Regions from separate parts of the Microbulbifer sp. SE14 genome, predicted to be linked through region 2. Evidence: predicted binding sites of a transcription regulator. Region 2 holds the regulator's gene; the other holds the start of a gene.
What was found. Region 2 encodes sigma-54, which starts transcription at its own class of promoters, with help from an activator protein. Its sites were predicted from a motif close to TGGCACANNNNTTGCNNT; they were not measured.
Positions count from the first base shown of each region.

Region 1: nirB (nitrite reductase large subunit NirB) is a predicted target of sigma-54. The motif match lies at 3,137-3,154, and genes of this name have one in related genera.

Region 1 is NZ_JCBAJA010000040.1:34,800-42,351, forward strand. Features, by position in the region: gene AC6R19_RS20880 (NarK family nitrate/nitrite MFS transporter) at 1-977, shown strand, start outside; gene AC6R19_RS20885 (bifunctional protein-serine/threonine kinase/phosphatase) at 1,021-2,880, shown strand; gene nirB (nitrite reductase large subunit NirB) at 3,293-5,821, shown strand; gene nirD (nitrite reductase small subunit NirD) at 6,138-6,509, shown strand; gene AC6R19_RS20900 (nitrate reductase) at 6,485-7,552, shown strand, end outside.
Region 2 is NZ_JCBAJA010000022.1:3,766-11,317, forward strand. Features, by position in the region: gene AC6R19_RS15235 (KpsF/GutQ family sugar-phosphate isomerase) at 1-718, shown strand, start outside; gene AC6R19_RS15240 (KdsC family phosphatase) at 900-1,439, shown strand; gene lptC (LPS export ABC transporter periplasmic protein LptC) at 1,439-2,005, shown strand; gene lptA (lipopolysaccharide transport periplasmic protein LptA) at 1,992-2,543, shown strand; gene lptB (LPS export ABC transporter ATP-binding protein) at 2,663-3,388, shown strand; gene AC6R19_RS15260 (RNA polymerase factor sigma-54) at 3,642-5,093, shown strand; gene hpf (ribosome hibernation-promoting factor, HPF/YfiA family) at 5,420-5,710, shown strand; gene ptsN (PTS IIA-like nitrogen regulatory protein PtsN) at 5,714-6,175, shown strand; gene rapZ (RNase adapter RapZ) at 6,284-7,189, shown strand; gene AC6R19_RS15280 (HPr family phosphocarrier protein) at 7,222-7,491, shown strand.

The DNA of each region.
Region 1 (7,552 bases), on a different contig from region 2:
CGCTGCTGTTCGGCGGTGAGGACGGCTGGCGCTGGGCCATAGGCCTGACCGGCGTCATTGCACTGATTTATAGCTTTGTCTACTACGCCTCGGTCACCGATACCCCCAAGGGCTCCACCTACTTCAAGCCGAAAAAGATCGGCGCCATGGAAGTCACCAGCCCGGGCGACTTCGCGCTGCTGCTGATCATGAAAGTCCCCATGTACGCGGCTCTGGCACTGCTGACCTGGAAGCTGTCCGCCGGCGTCGGCATTATTTCCGCATTCTGGGCTGTGGTGATCTACTGCGGACTCGCTCTGCTCTACGCGCTGGATGCAAAGAAAACCTTCAGCATCAACCGCGAGATGTTCAGCAACCCGCCGGCGCCGATTCACCGCTACAAGTTCAAGCAGGTGGCCGTACTGAACCTGCTCTATTTCGCCACCTTTGGCTCCGAACTGGCGGTGGTCTCCATGCTGCCGCTGTTTTTTTCCGAGACTTTCACCCTGGATCCGGTCAAGGCCGGCCTGCTCGGCTCCGCCTACGCCTTTATGAACCTGGTATCGCGCCCGGCGGGCGGTCTGTTCAGTGATCGCTTCGGGCGCAAACCCACCCTGCTGATCCTGGTGGCCGGCCTGGCGGCGGGCTACTTCCTGATGAGCCTGATCAATGCCGAGTGGCCCCTGTACCTGGCAGTAGGCGCGGCCATGCTCTGCTCCTTCTTCGTGCAGGCCGGCGAGGGCGCCGTCTTCGCTGTGGTGCCGCTGATCAAGCGCCGCCTCACCGGCCAGATCGCCGGCATGACCGGCGCCTACGGCAATGTGGGTGCCGTCTTCTACCTGACGGTGCTGAGCCTGGTCTCCTACCAGACCTTCTTCCTGGTCATCGCCGCCACTGCGGTGCTCGGTTTCGCGGTATTGCTGCTGATGGAGGAGCCGGAGGGACAGATGGCAGAGGTCATGCCAGATGGCAGCGTGGCGCTGATCGATGTTGCCTGATCACGGGACTCTGGACTCGGGACAAATCGGCAGGACTGCCGATTTGGACGCCGAAGGCGCCCGCGCAGCGGGTGAGCGCCAGGGACGGCGCGAATCACTCGGGGCTCGGGAAGAAGCCCCTGCAACGGGTGAGCGCCAGGGACGGCACGAATCACTGGGGACTGGGACAGAAAGCTCCCCTCCCCCGCTTGCGGGGGAGGGGGCAAGCGAAGCCCTGGAATTCTCCAGCGCCTCCAGCGCCGGCCGCCGCCAGCAAAACGACGACGCCTGCGCCGTCTGCAACCCGGATGCCTCCGAACTGCGCGCCCGCGGCGCCCTGGCAGCGGTGGCCGACGGCGTCGCCAGCGCCGAGGCCGGCGGCGAGGCGGCGCGGGCGGCCATCAGCGGCTTCCTGTCCGACTACTACAGCACCCCGGAGACCTGGCCGGTAAAGCAGGCCGCCGCGCGGGTGCTGCACTCGCTGAACAGCTGGCTCTACCGCCAGGGCGGCGGCGATGAAATCCGCCAGGGGTGGCTCACCACCTTTTCCGCCGTCGTCTTCAAGGGAGCCTCCGCACACCTGATCCATATCGGCGACTCGCGCATCTACCGCCTGCGCGGCGACAAACTGGAGTGCCTGACCCGAGACCACAGCCGCACCCTCGGCCCCGGCCGCACCTTCCTGAGCCGCGCCCTGGGTATGGACGCCCATGTGGAGGTGGACTATCGCCGCGAAGAACTGCAGGCCGGCGATATCTACCTGCTGAGCAGCGACGGGGTGCACGATTTTCTCCCGCCGGAAGCCGTCATCGAGATACTGCAGGACTGCGGCGACGCCGCCGCCCAGGCGCTGGTCGACGCGGCCCTGGCCGGCGGCTCCGGCGACAACCTGAGCGCAGCGGTGTGCCGCATCCACCGGGTGCAGCCGAGCGGCGACGACCTGCTGGCCCGCAACCGCCAACTGCCCTTTCCCCCGGACCTGAGGCCGGGCAATAAAATCGACGGTTATCTGATTCTGCAGGAACTGCACGCCAGCCCCCGCAGCCAGCTGTACCTGGCGCGGGATATAGACAGCGACGAGCTGCGCGCAATCAAGACACCGTCAATCAACTTCGCCGACGACCCCGTCTATATCGAGCGCTTCGTCGCCGAGGAGTGGACCGGCCGCCGCCTCGATCACCCGGGCATAATCAAAGTCTTTCCGCCGAAACGGTCGCGGCAGTTTCTCTACCATGTGCTGGAATATATCGACGGCCAGAACCTGCGCCAGTGGATGCAGCTGAATCCCGGGCCGGACATAGAGCAGGTGCGGGAAATGATCGGCCAGCTGGTCAGCGCGCTGCGCCGGCTGCAGCGCATGGAAATCGTGCACGGCGACCTGAAGCCGGAAAACATCATGGTGGCGAAAGACGGCCGCCTGAAACTGATCGACCTGGGCGGTGCCGACGGCGCCGGCCTGCGCGAGCAGCTGCAGCTGGGCGGCTATCCAGGTGAAGAGGCGCCGCCGGGCAGCAAGAACTACGCCGCGCCGGAATACTTCTTCGGCGACGCCCCCAGCCACCGCTCGGATATCTTTTCCCTCGGCGTCATCGCCTACGAACTGCTCACCGGTCGCTACCCCTACCGCGAGCGCGCGGGATTCCGCCACTACCAGCTGAAGAGCTACGCCGGCATGCAGTACACCAGTGCGCTGGAACACCGCGACGATATCCCCGAATGGATAGACGGCGCCCTGCAGCGGGCCTGCGCGCCGGATCCGCGCAACCGCTATCCGGCCTTGTCGGAATTCGTGCACGACCTGCAGACGCCGAATCCGGAGCTCACCCGCGAGCGGGAGCTGCCTTTGATGGAGCGCAATCCGCTGTTGTTCTGGCAGCTGGTGGCGCTGCTGCTGTTGCTATCGCATCTGCTGCATCTGCTTTAAGGAAGAAGATCGAGGTTATGGGCGAAGGCCCTGATGCCGGGATTCGTTTGCGGGACCTTCTGCGTCCATGGATGACCGTGGAGAGCGTACAGGGATGTATTCACAGCGTGTCCCGCAAACGAATACCGGCAGCAGGGCCGCCACCGAAGTCACACCGAGCACCAACAGAGTGCAGACGAATCGATCTCGCACCAGATTATCGCAAGCCGCACTGAGGCAGGAGTCGAAAACCCCGTAAAACCCGCGGTTTTCATCTTGGCACAAACCTTGAATATCAATAACCACCAACACAATTTATCCCCCTAACGAGGCAACGGCGCCCGGACTCTTCGGCAGAGAAGAGGCGGCGCCCGTGCCAGTCCACCGCGCTCCCCTCCCCTGCCGAAAAATTCAGAAAAAGATGGCAGGACTTATGGTTAAGCAAAAACTCATCGTTATCGGCAACGGCATGGTGGGCCACCACTTCCTCGAGCAACTGGCCGCGCGGCCGGAGAAAGCGCTGTTCGAAGTCACCGTCTTCTGCGCCGAGCCCAGGCCCGCCTACGACCGCGTGCACCTGTCCGAGTATTTCGCCGGCCGCTCCGCCGACGACCTGGCCATGGGCAAGATCGACCAGTACCGGGACTGGGGCTTCGAGTTGCTGCTGAACGACGCCGCCGTCGAAATCGACCGGGAAAAGAAGACCGTCACCTCCGCCAGCGGCACCGTCAAAAGCTACGACCGCCTGGTGCTCGCCACCGGCTCCTATCCCTTCGTACCGCCGATTCCCGGGCACGAACACGAAAAATGCTTCGTCTACCGCACCATCGAGGACCTGGATGCGATCCGCGCGGCCAGTGAAGGCGGTTCAGTGGGTGTCGTCGTGGGCGGCGGCCTGCTGGGCCTGGAGGCGGCCAACGCGCTGAAGGAGCTGGGTCTCGAGGCCCATGTGGTGGAATTCGCCCCCGGCCTGATGTCGGTGCAGCTGGACGCCGGCGGCTCGGAACTGCTGAAAAACAAGATCGAGGACCTGGGCGTTACCGTGCACACCAGCACCGCCACCGAACTGATCGAGGAAGTCGACGGCCGCCTGCGCATGCAGTTCAAGGGTGAACGCGAACTCTTTACCGACCTGATCGTCTTCTCCGCCGGCATTCGCCCGGAGGACAAGCTGGCCAGGGCCGCCGGCCTGCAGCTGGGCGAGCGCGGCGGTATCGCCGTCGACGAATCCTGCCGCACCTCCGACGAGAATATTTTCGCCATCGGCGAGTGCGCCCTGTACAACAATTTCATCTACGGCCTGGTGGCCCCCGGCTACACCATGGCGCGCACCGCACTGGCGCAGCTCTGCGGCGAAACCAGCCAGGTCTTCACCGGCGCCGACATGAGCACCAAGCTGAAACTGCTGGGCGTGCAGGTGGGTTCCATCGGCGACGCCCACGGCCGCACAGAGGGGGCCGCGGCCATCACCTTCGTCGACGAGCAGAGCGGCGTCTACAAGCGCATGATCACCGACGGCGACGGGAAAAAACTGCTGGGTGCAGTGCTGGTCGGCGATACCGACGACTACGACCAGCTGCTGCAACACCACCTGAACGATATCGATCTGCCCGAACACCCGGAACAACTGATTCTGCCCGCGGCCGACGGCGCCGCCCCGGCCCTGGGTGCCGGCGCCCTGCCCGCCACCGCCACCATCTGCTCCTGCCACAATGTCAGCAAGGGCCAGATCGTGGATGCAGTGGCCGGCGGCTGCTGTTCGCTGGCAGAGGTCAAGGATGCGACCAAGGCCTCCACCGGCTGTGGCGGCTGCGCGGCGCTGCTGAAAAATGTCGTCGACACGGAGCTGGCGGCCCTGGGTGTGGAGGTGAACAACCACCTGTGCGCCCACTTCCCCTTCAGCCGCCAGGAGCTGTTCCACATAGTACAGGTGGAGGAAATAAAGACCTTTGATGAGTTGCTGCAGAAACACGGCAGCGGCCGCGGCTGCGAAATCTGCAAGCCGGCGGCGGCCTCGATTCTCGCCTCCCTGTGGAACGAGCATATCCACAGGAAACCGCACGTGGGCCTGCAGGACACCAACGACACCTTCATGGCCAACATGCAGAAAAACGGCACCTATTCGGTGGTGCCGCGGGTGGCCGGCGGCGAGATAACGCCGGACAAGCTGATCGTGCTGGGCCAGGTGGCGAAGAAATACAACCTCTACACCAAGATCACCGGCGGCCAGCGCATCGACCTGTTTGGTGCGCGGCTGGAGCAGTTGCCGGAAATCTGGCGCGAGCTGATCGACGCCGGCTTCGAGACGGGCCACGCCTATGGAAAATCCCTGCGCACGGTGAAGTCCTGTGTCGGCAGCACCTGGTGCCGCTTCGGCGTGCAGGACAGCGTCAAGATGGCGCTGGATATCGAGAACCGCTACAAGGGCCTGCGCTCGCCGCACAAGATCAAGATGGCTGTGTCCGGCTGCACCCGCGAGTGCGCCGAGGCGCAGAGCAAGGATGTGGGTGTGATCGCCACCGAGAAGGGCTGGAACCTGTTCGTGTGCGGCAACGGCGGCATGCGCCCGCGCCACGCGGATCTCTTCGCCACCGATATCGACGACGAGACGCTGGTCAAGTATATCGACCGCTTCCTGATGTTCTACGTGCGCACCGCGGACAAGCTGCAGCGCACCTCGGTGTGGCTGGAAAACCTGGAAGGCGGTCTCGATTACCTGCGCGAGGTCATCATCGACGACAAGCTGGGCATCTGTGACGAACTGGAGGCGCAGATGGCCAATGTGGTCGGCACCTACCAGTGCGAGTGGAAGACGGCCATCGAGGACCCGGAAATGGTCAAGCGCTTCCGCCAGTTCGTCAACAGCGACGAGCCGGACGAGAAGATCGTCTTCGTCGAGGAGCGCGGCCAGCCGCGGCCGGCGCGGGAAGAGGAAATCGCCAGGATTGCGGAGCCTGCCTGAGTTGTTGCAGGTGATGTGGCTCAGTGGCGGCACTGCTGCCGGTGGCCGTTCGCTCAACAGCCTCATCGGTCTGTTTGCTAGCCGCAGGCGCTTTTCACGAACGGCCCCCGGCACCAGCGCCTTCGCGTCAACTTAGCCGTTTTTTAAATGCGTAGGTTGGGCTGAGCGCAGCGAAGCCCAACGACCGGGTCCCGAGTCCCGAGTCCCGAGTCCCGAGTCCCGAGTCCCGAGTCCCGAGTCCCGAGTCCCGAGTCCCGAGTCCCGAGTCCCGAGTCCCGAGTCCCGAGTCCCGAGTCCCGTATTTTAGGAGCAAACCATGAACCAAGTTGCCATAACCCACACCCAGTGGCAGCCGATCTGCCAGCGATCAGATCTGGTTGCCGATTCCGGAGTGTGTGCCCTTGTGGGCGATGCCTCTGACAAGAGAAGTATCGCCCTCTTTTTTATTCCCGGCGCAGAGCCACAGCTCTATGCCCTGGACAACTGGGACCCCATAGCCGGAGCAGGTGTTATCGCCCGCGGCATCGTTGCGGAGATAGACGGCGAACTGACGGTCTCGTCCCCGCTGTACAAGCACCACTTCCGCCTGGCGGACGGCGCCTGCCTCGAGGACGACGGTGTGCAGCTGGCCAGCTACCCGGTTGCCTTCGACGGCGACACAGTGTGCATCGCGACAGACGCCGCCTGAAGATGTCGTTGACGGAGCGCTTTCGCGCGCACAGGTCCTGCACCACCTGCCCCTACTGCGGCGTCGGCTGCGGCGTGTCCGCAACCGTCAAGCGCCGCGGTGACGGGGAGGCCGTATCGGTCAGCGGCGACGAGCGGCACCCGGCCAATTTCGGCCGCCTGTGCGTCAAGGGCTCGGCGCTGGCGGAGACCCTCGGCGAGCGTGGGCGGCTGCTGCAGCCGCGGCTGCACGGCCGCGAGCACGACTGGGACAGCGCCATGGATTTCATGGCCCGCCAGTTCGCCCGCACCATCGTCGAGCACGGTCCGGATTCGGTGGCTTTCTACCTGTCCGGGCAGCTGTTGACCGAGGACTACTATGTCGCCAACAAGCTGATGAAGGGCTTTATCGGCAGCGGCAATGTGGATACCAACTCGCGCCTGTGCATGTCGTCGGCGGTGGCCGCCTACAAGCGCGCCCTGGGCGCCGACGCGGTGCCCTGCTGCTACGAGGACCTGGAGCTGGCGGAGCTGGTGGTACTGGTCGGTTCCAACGCGGCCTGGACCCACCCGATCCTGTTCCAGCGCATGCAGGCCGCCGGCACAAAGCTGGTGGTGATAGATCCCCGCGCCAGCACCACCAGTGAGATGGCGGAGCTGCACCTGGCAATTACGCCCGGCAGCGACGCGGCGCTGTTCAACGGCCTGCTCGGTTACCTGGTCGAACAGGACAAACTGGACCCTGCATTTATTCAGAACCATACGGAAGGTTTTGAGGAGACCGTCGCAATAGCGCGGGACTGGACACTGGCAAAGACCGCCGCGGCCTGCGGAATTGCGGAGCAGCAACTGCTGGAATTTTTCCGTCTCTTCGCCGAGACGGAGAAGACCGTCAGCTTCTATTCCCAGGGCATCAACCAATCCAGCAGCGGCACCGACAAGAACAATGCGATCATCAACTGCCACCTGGCCACCGGCAGGATCGGCAGGCCGGGGGCCGGGCCCTTTTCCATTACCGGCCAGCCCAATGCGATGGGCGGGCGCGAAGTGGGCGGGCTGGCGAAT
Region 2 (7,552 bases):
GGGCATGATCACCCGCGACGACCTGGTGATCGCCATCTCCAACTCCGGTTCCTCCGCCGAGGTACTGACCCTGCTGCCACTGCTGAAGCGCCTCGGCATCCCGATGATCAGCATGACCGGCAAGGCGGACTCCTCCCTGGCCCAGGCGGCGGACGTCAACCTGGACATCGCCGTGGAAACCGAGGCCTGCCCCCTGGGCCTGGCCCCCACCTCCTCCACCACCGTGACCCTGGTGATGGGCGACGCCCTGGCGGTGGCGCTGCTGGAAGCGCGCGGCTTCACCGCCGAGGACTTCGCCTTCTCCCACCCCGGCGGCGCCCTCGGCCGGCGGCTGCTGCTCAAGGTGGAAGACGTGATGCACGCCGGCGACGAACTGCCGCAGGTCTTCCCGGAGACACTGCTGTCCAAGGCCCTGCTGGAAATGACCAGCAAGGGCTTCGGCATGACCACCGTGGTCGATCACAAGGGCACGCTGCTCGGCGTATTCACCGACGGCGACCTGCGCCGGGTGATCGACCACAAGGTGGAACTGGACAAGGCCACCATGGACGAAGTCATGAGCCGCAGGCCCAAGACCGTCTCCTCGGAAACCCTGGCCGCAGAGGCGCTGCGCATCATGGAAGACTACAAGATCACCGCCCTGGTGGTGGAGGACGAGGCGCACCACCCGGTCGGCGTCCTGCATATGCACGATATACTGCGTGCCGGGGTGATTTGATTCGGGACTCGGGACTCGGGACTCGGGACTCGGGACTCGGGACTCGGGACTCGAAAAGAATACCGAAACTTGATGCGAAGGCGCTGATGCCGGTGGCCGTCCGGGAAATGTTTGCCGATGAGGCTTTTTCCCGGACGGCCACCGGCAGCAGCGCCGCCCCAGAATCCATAAAGGACAATCCGTGACCACAGAAGAAAAACTCAACGAAGCCCTGAAAAAAGTCCGCTGGCTGGCACTGGACGTGGACGGCGTGCTGACCGACGGCCGGCTCAGCTTCGACAACAACGGCAACGAGCTCAAGAGCTTCAACACCCTGGACGGCCACGGCATCAAGATGCTGCAGAAATCCGGTGTGCGCGTCGCCATCATCACCGGCCGGCGCAGCGCCGTGGTGGAGCGCCGCGCCCACGAGCTGGGGGTCAGCAAACTGACCCAGGGCCGCGAGGACAAGTTCGCCGCCCTCGAGGAACTGTTCGCCGACGAACCCTGCCGCCTCGAGGATATCGCCTATGTGGGTGACGACTACCCGGACCTGCTGGTGATGACCCGCATCGGCTGCCCCATCTCCGTCCCCAACGCCGCACCGCCGGTGCGCGAGCGCGCCCTGTGGGTCACCCAGGCCCGCGGCGGCGAGGGCGCGGTGCGCGAGGTCTGCGACCGCATCATGCAGGCCCAGGGCACCTTCGACGCCGCCCTGGCCCCCTACCTCGGAGAAGCCTGATGCGCACCTGGCTGCCCCTGGTCATCGTCGTACTGCTGATCAGCGCCGGGCTCTGGTTCGCCGAGAGCCCGCCGCAGCAACTGCTCGGCAAGAGACCCACACCGCAGCAGAAGCAGAAAGCCGCAGACCTGGTGATCCACGACGCCAAGACCCGCCACTTCAACGAGGAGGGCACCCTCGCCTACCGCGTGGACGCCGAGAAGATCACCTTCTTCCAGTTCGAGCGCCGCGACCGCGCCGACCTCACCGAACCGCGCATACTCTTCTACCAGGAGCGCGAACCCAAATGGCGCACCGAGTCCAGGAGAGGCGTCGCCCACAACAACGGGGAGCGGGTGGTACTGAGCGGCGACGTGAAGATCAACGAATTGCCTGAGCCCGGCGGCGTAAGACTGGACACCCAGGCCATCACCATCAAGCCGCGCGAGGAATACGCCGAGACGGACAAAGTTGTTACCATTACCGCCGGCCCCAACGTCACTACGGGCAAGGGCCTGCGCGCCTTCCTGAAAGAAGACCGGGTGGAAATCCTCTCCGACGTAAAGAGCAGCTATGAAACCAAATAACCCCTGCCGCCTGCGGCCCATCGCCGCCATCGCGATGCTGGTGCTGGGCGCCCAGGCCCTGGCACTGCCGCAGGACCGCGAACAGCCGATCAAGGTACAGGCCAAGAAACTGGAGGCCAACCGCGGCAAGAACCTGTCTGTCTACAGCGGCAATGTGGTCATCACCCAGGGCTCCCTGCAGATCCGCGCCGACCGCGTCGAGGTGCACGGCAACGCCGCCGGCGAAATCAGCCACGTGATCGCCACCGGCAAGCCGGCGCACTTCCAGCAGCAGGTGCAGCAGAGCCAGAACCCGGTCAAGGCCCGGGCGCAGCGTATCGAATTCACCGTCAGCTCCGACGAACTGCACCTGACCGGCGACGCCCACGTGGACCGGGACGGCAACACCCTGACCGCCGAGAAGATCGACTACGACCTGAAAAGCGAGCAGCTACAGGCCCAGGGCCAGTCCGGCGACGGCCGCGTGGAGATGATCTGGAAGCCGGAGAAAAAACAGGAAAATGGCCAGCAGGCCGAAGAGACACAGCAGAACCAGTAGCTCGACTCACTTATCGGGACTCGGGACTCGGGACTCGGGACTCGGGAAAGAATAACTCCGCCCAAGGCCTTGATTTATCGCCATTCGAGTCGGGACTCGAAGCAAATTCGGAACACACTATGCCAACGCTGAAAGCGTTACACCTCGCCAAACAGTACAAGAAGAGAAAAGTGGTCCAGGACGTCTCCGTCAGCGTGACCAGCGGCCAGGTGGTCGGCCTGCTCGGCCCCAACGGCGCCGGCAAGACTACCTGTTTCTACATGATCGCCGGCCTGGTCCAGGCGGATGCCGGCCAGGTGCTGATCGACGACGAGGACATTACCCACCTGTCCATGCACGGGCGCGCGCGCAAGGGCATCGGCTACCTGCCCCAGGAGGCCTCGGTGTTCCGCCGCCTGTCTGTGCGCGACAACATCCTCGCCATCCTCGAAACCCGCAGGGAACTGTCCCGCGCCGAACGGCTGCAGCAGGTGCAGGAACTGCTGAAGGAATTCAACATCACCCATATCGAGAACAGCCTCGGCATGGCCCTGTCCGGCGGCGAGCGGCGCCGTGTGGAGATAGCCCGCGCCCTGGCCACGGACCCGGACTTCGTCCTGCTGGACGAACCCTTCGCCGGCGTGGATCCGATCTCGGTCAACGACATCAAGCAGATCATCCGCCACCTGCGCGATCGCGGCATCGGCGTGCTGATCACCGACCACAATGTGCGCGAGACCCTGGATATCTGCGAAACCGCCTATATCGTCAGCGAGGGCCATATCATCGCCGCCGGCACCCCGGCGGAAGTGCTCGCCAACCAGCAGGTGCGCGAAGTCTACTTGGGACACGAGTTCACCATTTAATGCGGAATAGCATCAACCCATAGTGCCGCAAAAACCACCTAATATCGCTAGCTCACGCCTCCCAGGCCCAAGCGCGGCCGGACCACTGTCCGCCTGAGGAGATCCAGACCGCGCATTCATCATTCCGCATTTCGCATTCCGCATTCAAAACCGGCACAGTTATTGCTTGTAATCCACCGAACAGAGGGTTAGTCTGCGGCGTCTTGGATTTTTAGATGATTCATCCGCCGCACAGGTCTGCAGTCCCTCAAATATGAAGCAGTCTCTCCAGTTAAAGCTCGGCACCCAGCTGACCATGACGCCCCAGCTGCAACAGGCTATTCGCCTGCTGCAATTGTCGACGCTGGACTTGCAACAGGAGGTACAGTCGGCGCTGGACAGCAATCCGCTGCTGGAGGTGGACGGCGAGGATCACTCTCACCCTGACAGCACCGAGGAGCAGTCGCCGGAGCGCTCCGCCTCCGATGACTCCTCGGTCAACGGCAGCGACCAGGGTACCGAAAGTGATTGGAGCCACGATATCCCCGACGAACTGCCGGTGGACACCCGCTGGGACGATATCTACAGCGGCGGTAGCTACAGTGGCGGCGACGGGGACGAACTCGCCCTGGAGCAGCGCAACTCCGCCCCGGACAGTCTGCAGGACCATCTGCTGTGGCAGCTCAACCTGACCACCCTTTCCGCGCAGGACAAGTTGATCGGTGAGAACCTGATCGACGGCATAGCCCCGAGCGGCCTCCTGGAAACGCCCCTGGGCGACATAGCCGCGACGCTGGAAGCGGAGGAGGACGAAGTCCTCGCGGTACTCAAGACCATCCAGCAGTTCGAGCCCGCCGGCTGCGGCGCCCGCGACCTGCGCGAATGCCTGCTGCTGCAGCTGCGCCAGCTGCCGGTCGGCACCCCCTGGCTGGAGCAGGCGCTGTTGGTAGTGGACCGCCACCTGGACCTGCTCGGCAAGCGCGACTTCCGCAGCCTCAGCCGCAGAACCCGCCTCAACGAGGCGCAGCTGGGCGAGGTGGTGCGCCTGATCCAGACCCTGACCCCTTACCCCGGCGAGGCCTTCGGCGGCGAGGAGCCGCAGTATGTGGTGCCAGACATCATCGTCAGCCGCCGGGAGCAGCGCTGGCTGGTGGAACTGAACCCGGAAACCACTCCCCGGCTGCGCATCAATGGCGACTACGCAGCCCTGATCCGGCGCGCCGACAACTCCAGCGATAACAATTTCCTGCGCGATCACCTGCAGGAGGCACGCTGGTTCCTGAAAAGCCTGCAGAGCCGCAACGAAACCCTGCTCAAGGTGGCCTCCAGCATCGTCGAGAAGCAGCAGGGCTTCTTCGAGCTGGGCCCCGAGGCGATGAAGCCCATGGTGCTGGCGGATATCGCCGAAACCATCGGCATGCACGAATCCACCATCTCCCGCGTCACCACCCAGAAGTACATGCTCACCCCGCGCGGGGTCTTCGAACTCAAATACTTCTTCTCCAGCCACGTCAGCACCGACTCCGGCGAGGACGCCTCCTCCACCGCCATCCGCGCGATGATCCGCAAACTGATCGACGCCGAGCAACCCCGCAAGCCGCTGTCCGACAACAAGATCACTCAGGAACTGGACAAGCAGGGCATCCAGGTGGCCCGGCGCACCGTGGCCAAGTACCGGGAGTCCATGGGCATCCCCTCCTCCAGCGAGCGCAAGCGGCTGGTTTAGGTCGGGGCTCGGGAAAAGAATGCCGAAGCCCGACACGAAGACCCAGCTGCCGGGGGCCATCCGGGAAATGTTTGCCGATGAGGCTTTTTCCCGGCCGACCACTCGCTTACGGAGCAATCACCACGGATGGGAATGGCATCCCTAGCGCCAGAATTCTGACTAACCAAGAACGGCCAGTCACAAACTGCAAGGCGCCCCAAGCCACCCCGGCGGCGACCAACGTCCAAACTTTGAGTGTATCCTTCCAATCTGGCGAACTTCCTAGTAGGGTTGCGGCCCTAACGGGAGGGGCGCCGCCAAGCGATGCTCTCAATAAGGAGAAATCCATGCAGATCAACATCAGTGGTCACCACGTAGATCTCACTCCGCCCCTGCGCGATTACTGTGAAAGCAAACTGGAAAAGCTCTCCCGACACTACGACAACATTACCAATGCACACGTAATCCTGTCCGTGGACAAACTGATCCAGAAGGCCGAAGCCAGGGTGCACATGAACGGGCACGATCTCTGTGCCGGCTCTGAAGACAGAGACATGTACGCGGCCATTGACGCCCTGGCCGACAAGCTGGATCGCCAACTCAGGAAACACAAAGAGAAGTTGCAGAACCACCGCTGAACTATGACATTGGAAGCATTACTCTCTCCCCGCCTGAGCCTCTGCCATCTGGCGGGGAGCAGCAAAAAGAAGTTGCTGCTCAACATTGCCCAGGCCATTGCCGAACAGTATCCACAACACGATGCCGATACCATCTTCAACCAACTGATCGCCCGCGAGCGCCTCGGCTCCACCGGTATCGGCGACGGCGTGGCCATTCCGCACTGCCGACTGCCGGGCTGTGAGCGCCCCATCGGCGTGCTCTGCACCACCGAGCCTGCGGTTGACTTCGACGCCGTCGACCGCCAGCCGGTGGATCTGCTGTTCGCCCTGCTGGTGCCGGAGGACTCCGAACAGGAGCATCTGGACACCCTGGCGGAAATCGCCGCCCTGTTCAGCGACAGCCGGGTCAGGGAAAAGCTCCGCCAGGCCGAGAGCGGGGACGAACTCTACGCGCTGGCCATCGACAGCGCCGCCGCTGCATAATCTGCACCAGATCAGCGAGTTACACCGACTGAACCGACCCGAGGCTTCACACGGGTGACTTGCAGCTGTCAGAACATAAAGCGCTGAAGTGAAGAAAGGATCTCCCCTATGCGCCTGGTGATCATCAGTGGCCGCTCCGGCTCCGGTAAGAGTTCCGCCCTGCAGTTGCTGGAGGACGTCGGCTTCAACTGTATCGACAACCTGCCGGCCAGCCTGCTGCCGGAACTGGTCCGGCGCGTGCGCGAGCAGCCGCCGATCGGCAACTCCCAACCGCAAAGCGCCCTGGGCTCCCAACCCGCCCTGAGCAGCCCCCGCCTGGCCCTGGGTATAGACGCGCGCAACCTGTGGCAGGACGTGCAGCAGGCGCCGCGGGTGATCGAGGGGTTGCGTGAGAGCGGCGTGCAGTGCGATGTCATCTACCTGGACGCGCGCTCGCCGGTGCTGGTGCAGCGCTTTAGCGAAACCCGCCGCAAGCACCCCCTCTCCGACAACCGCACCCACCTGCTCGAGGCACTGAACCGGGAAAAGGAACTGCTGGCACCGCTGGCGGCCATAGCCGACCTGGTGATAGACACCAGCAGCCTCACCCTGCACCAGCTGCGCGACCTGGTGAAGACCCGCGTGGTGGGCGAGGAGTCACCGGGGATGGCGATACTCTTCCAGTCCTTCGGCTTCAAGCACGGCGTGCCGGTGGACGCGGACCTGGTGTTCGACCTGCGCTGCCTGCCCAACCCCTACTGGGTCGCGGAGCTGCGCCACAAGACCGGCCTGGACCCGGAGGTGGTGGAATACCTGCGCACCCACCCGGAGACCGACGACATGGAGCGGGATATCATCCGTTTCCTCGAGCGCTGGCTGCCCTCCTACCAGCAGAGCAACCGCAGCTATACCTGCGTGTCCGTCGGCTGCACCGGCGGCCGCCACCGCTCCGTGTATATGGTGGAACAGCTGGCCAGGACCTTCGCCGGCCAGTTCGACAATGTGCAGATCCGCCACCGCGAACAACAGAAATAACCCCCTGAGCCAGCCGGAAAACCGACCCGCCCATGCAGAAGAGCCGCCTCCAGATAGTCAACAAACTCGGCCTCCACGCCCGCGCCGCGAGCAAACTGGCGCAGACCTGCGCGCGTTTCTCCGCGGACGTGAAAGTGCATTGCGACGGCAAGTGCGTGGACGGCAAGAGTGTGATGGCATTGATGCTGCTCGCCGCCGGCAAGGGTACCGAACTGGAAGTGGAGGTGAGTGGCCGCGACGAGGAAGCCGCGCTGGACGCCATCAGCGAGCTGGTGGCGGATCGCTTCGGCGAGGCGGAGTGAGGGTTAATGCGGAATGCGGACGCAGCTACCTTCGAGCACAATCGATTTCGATTCACCCCGG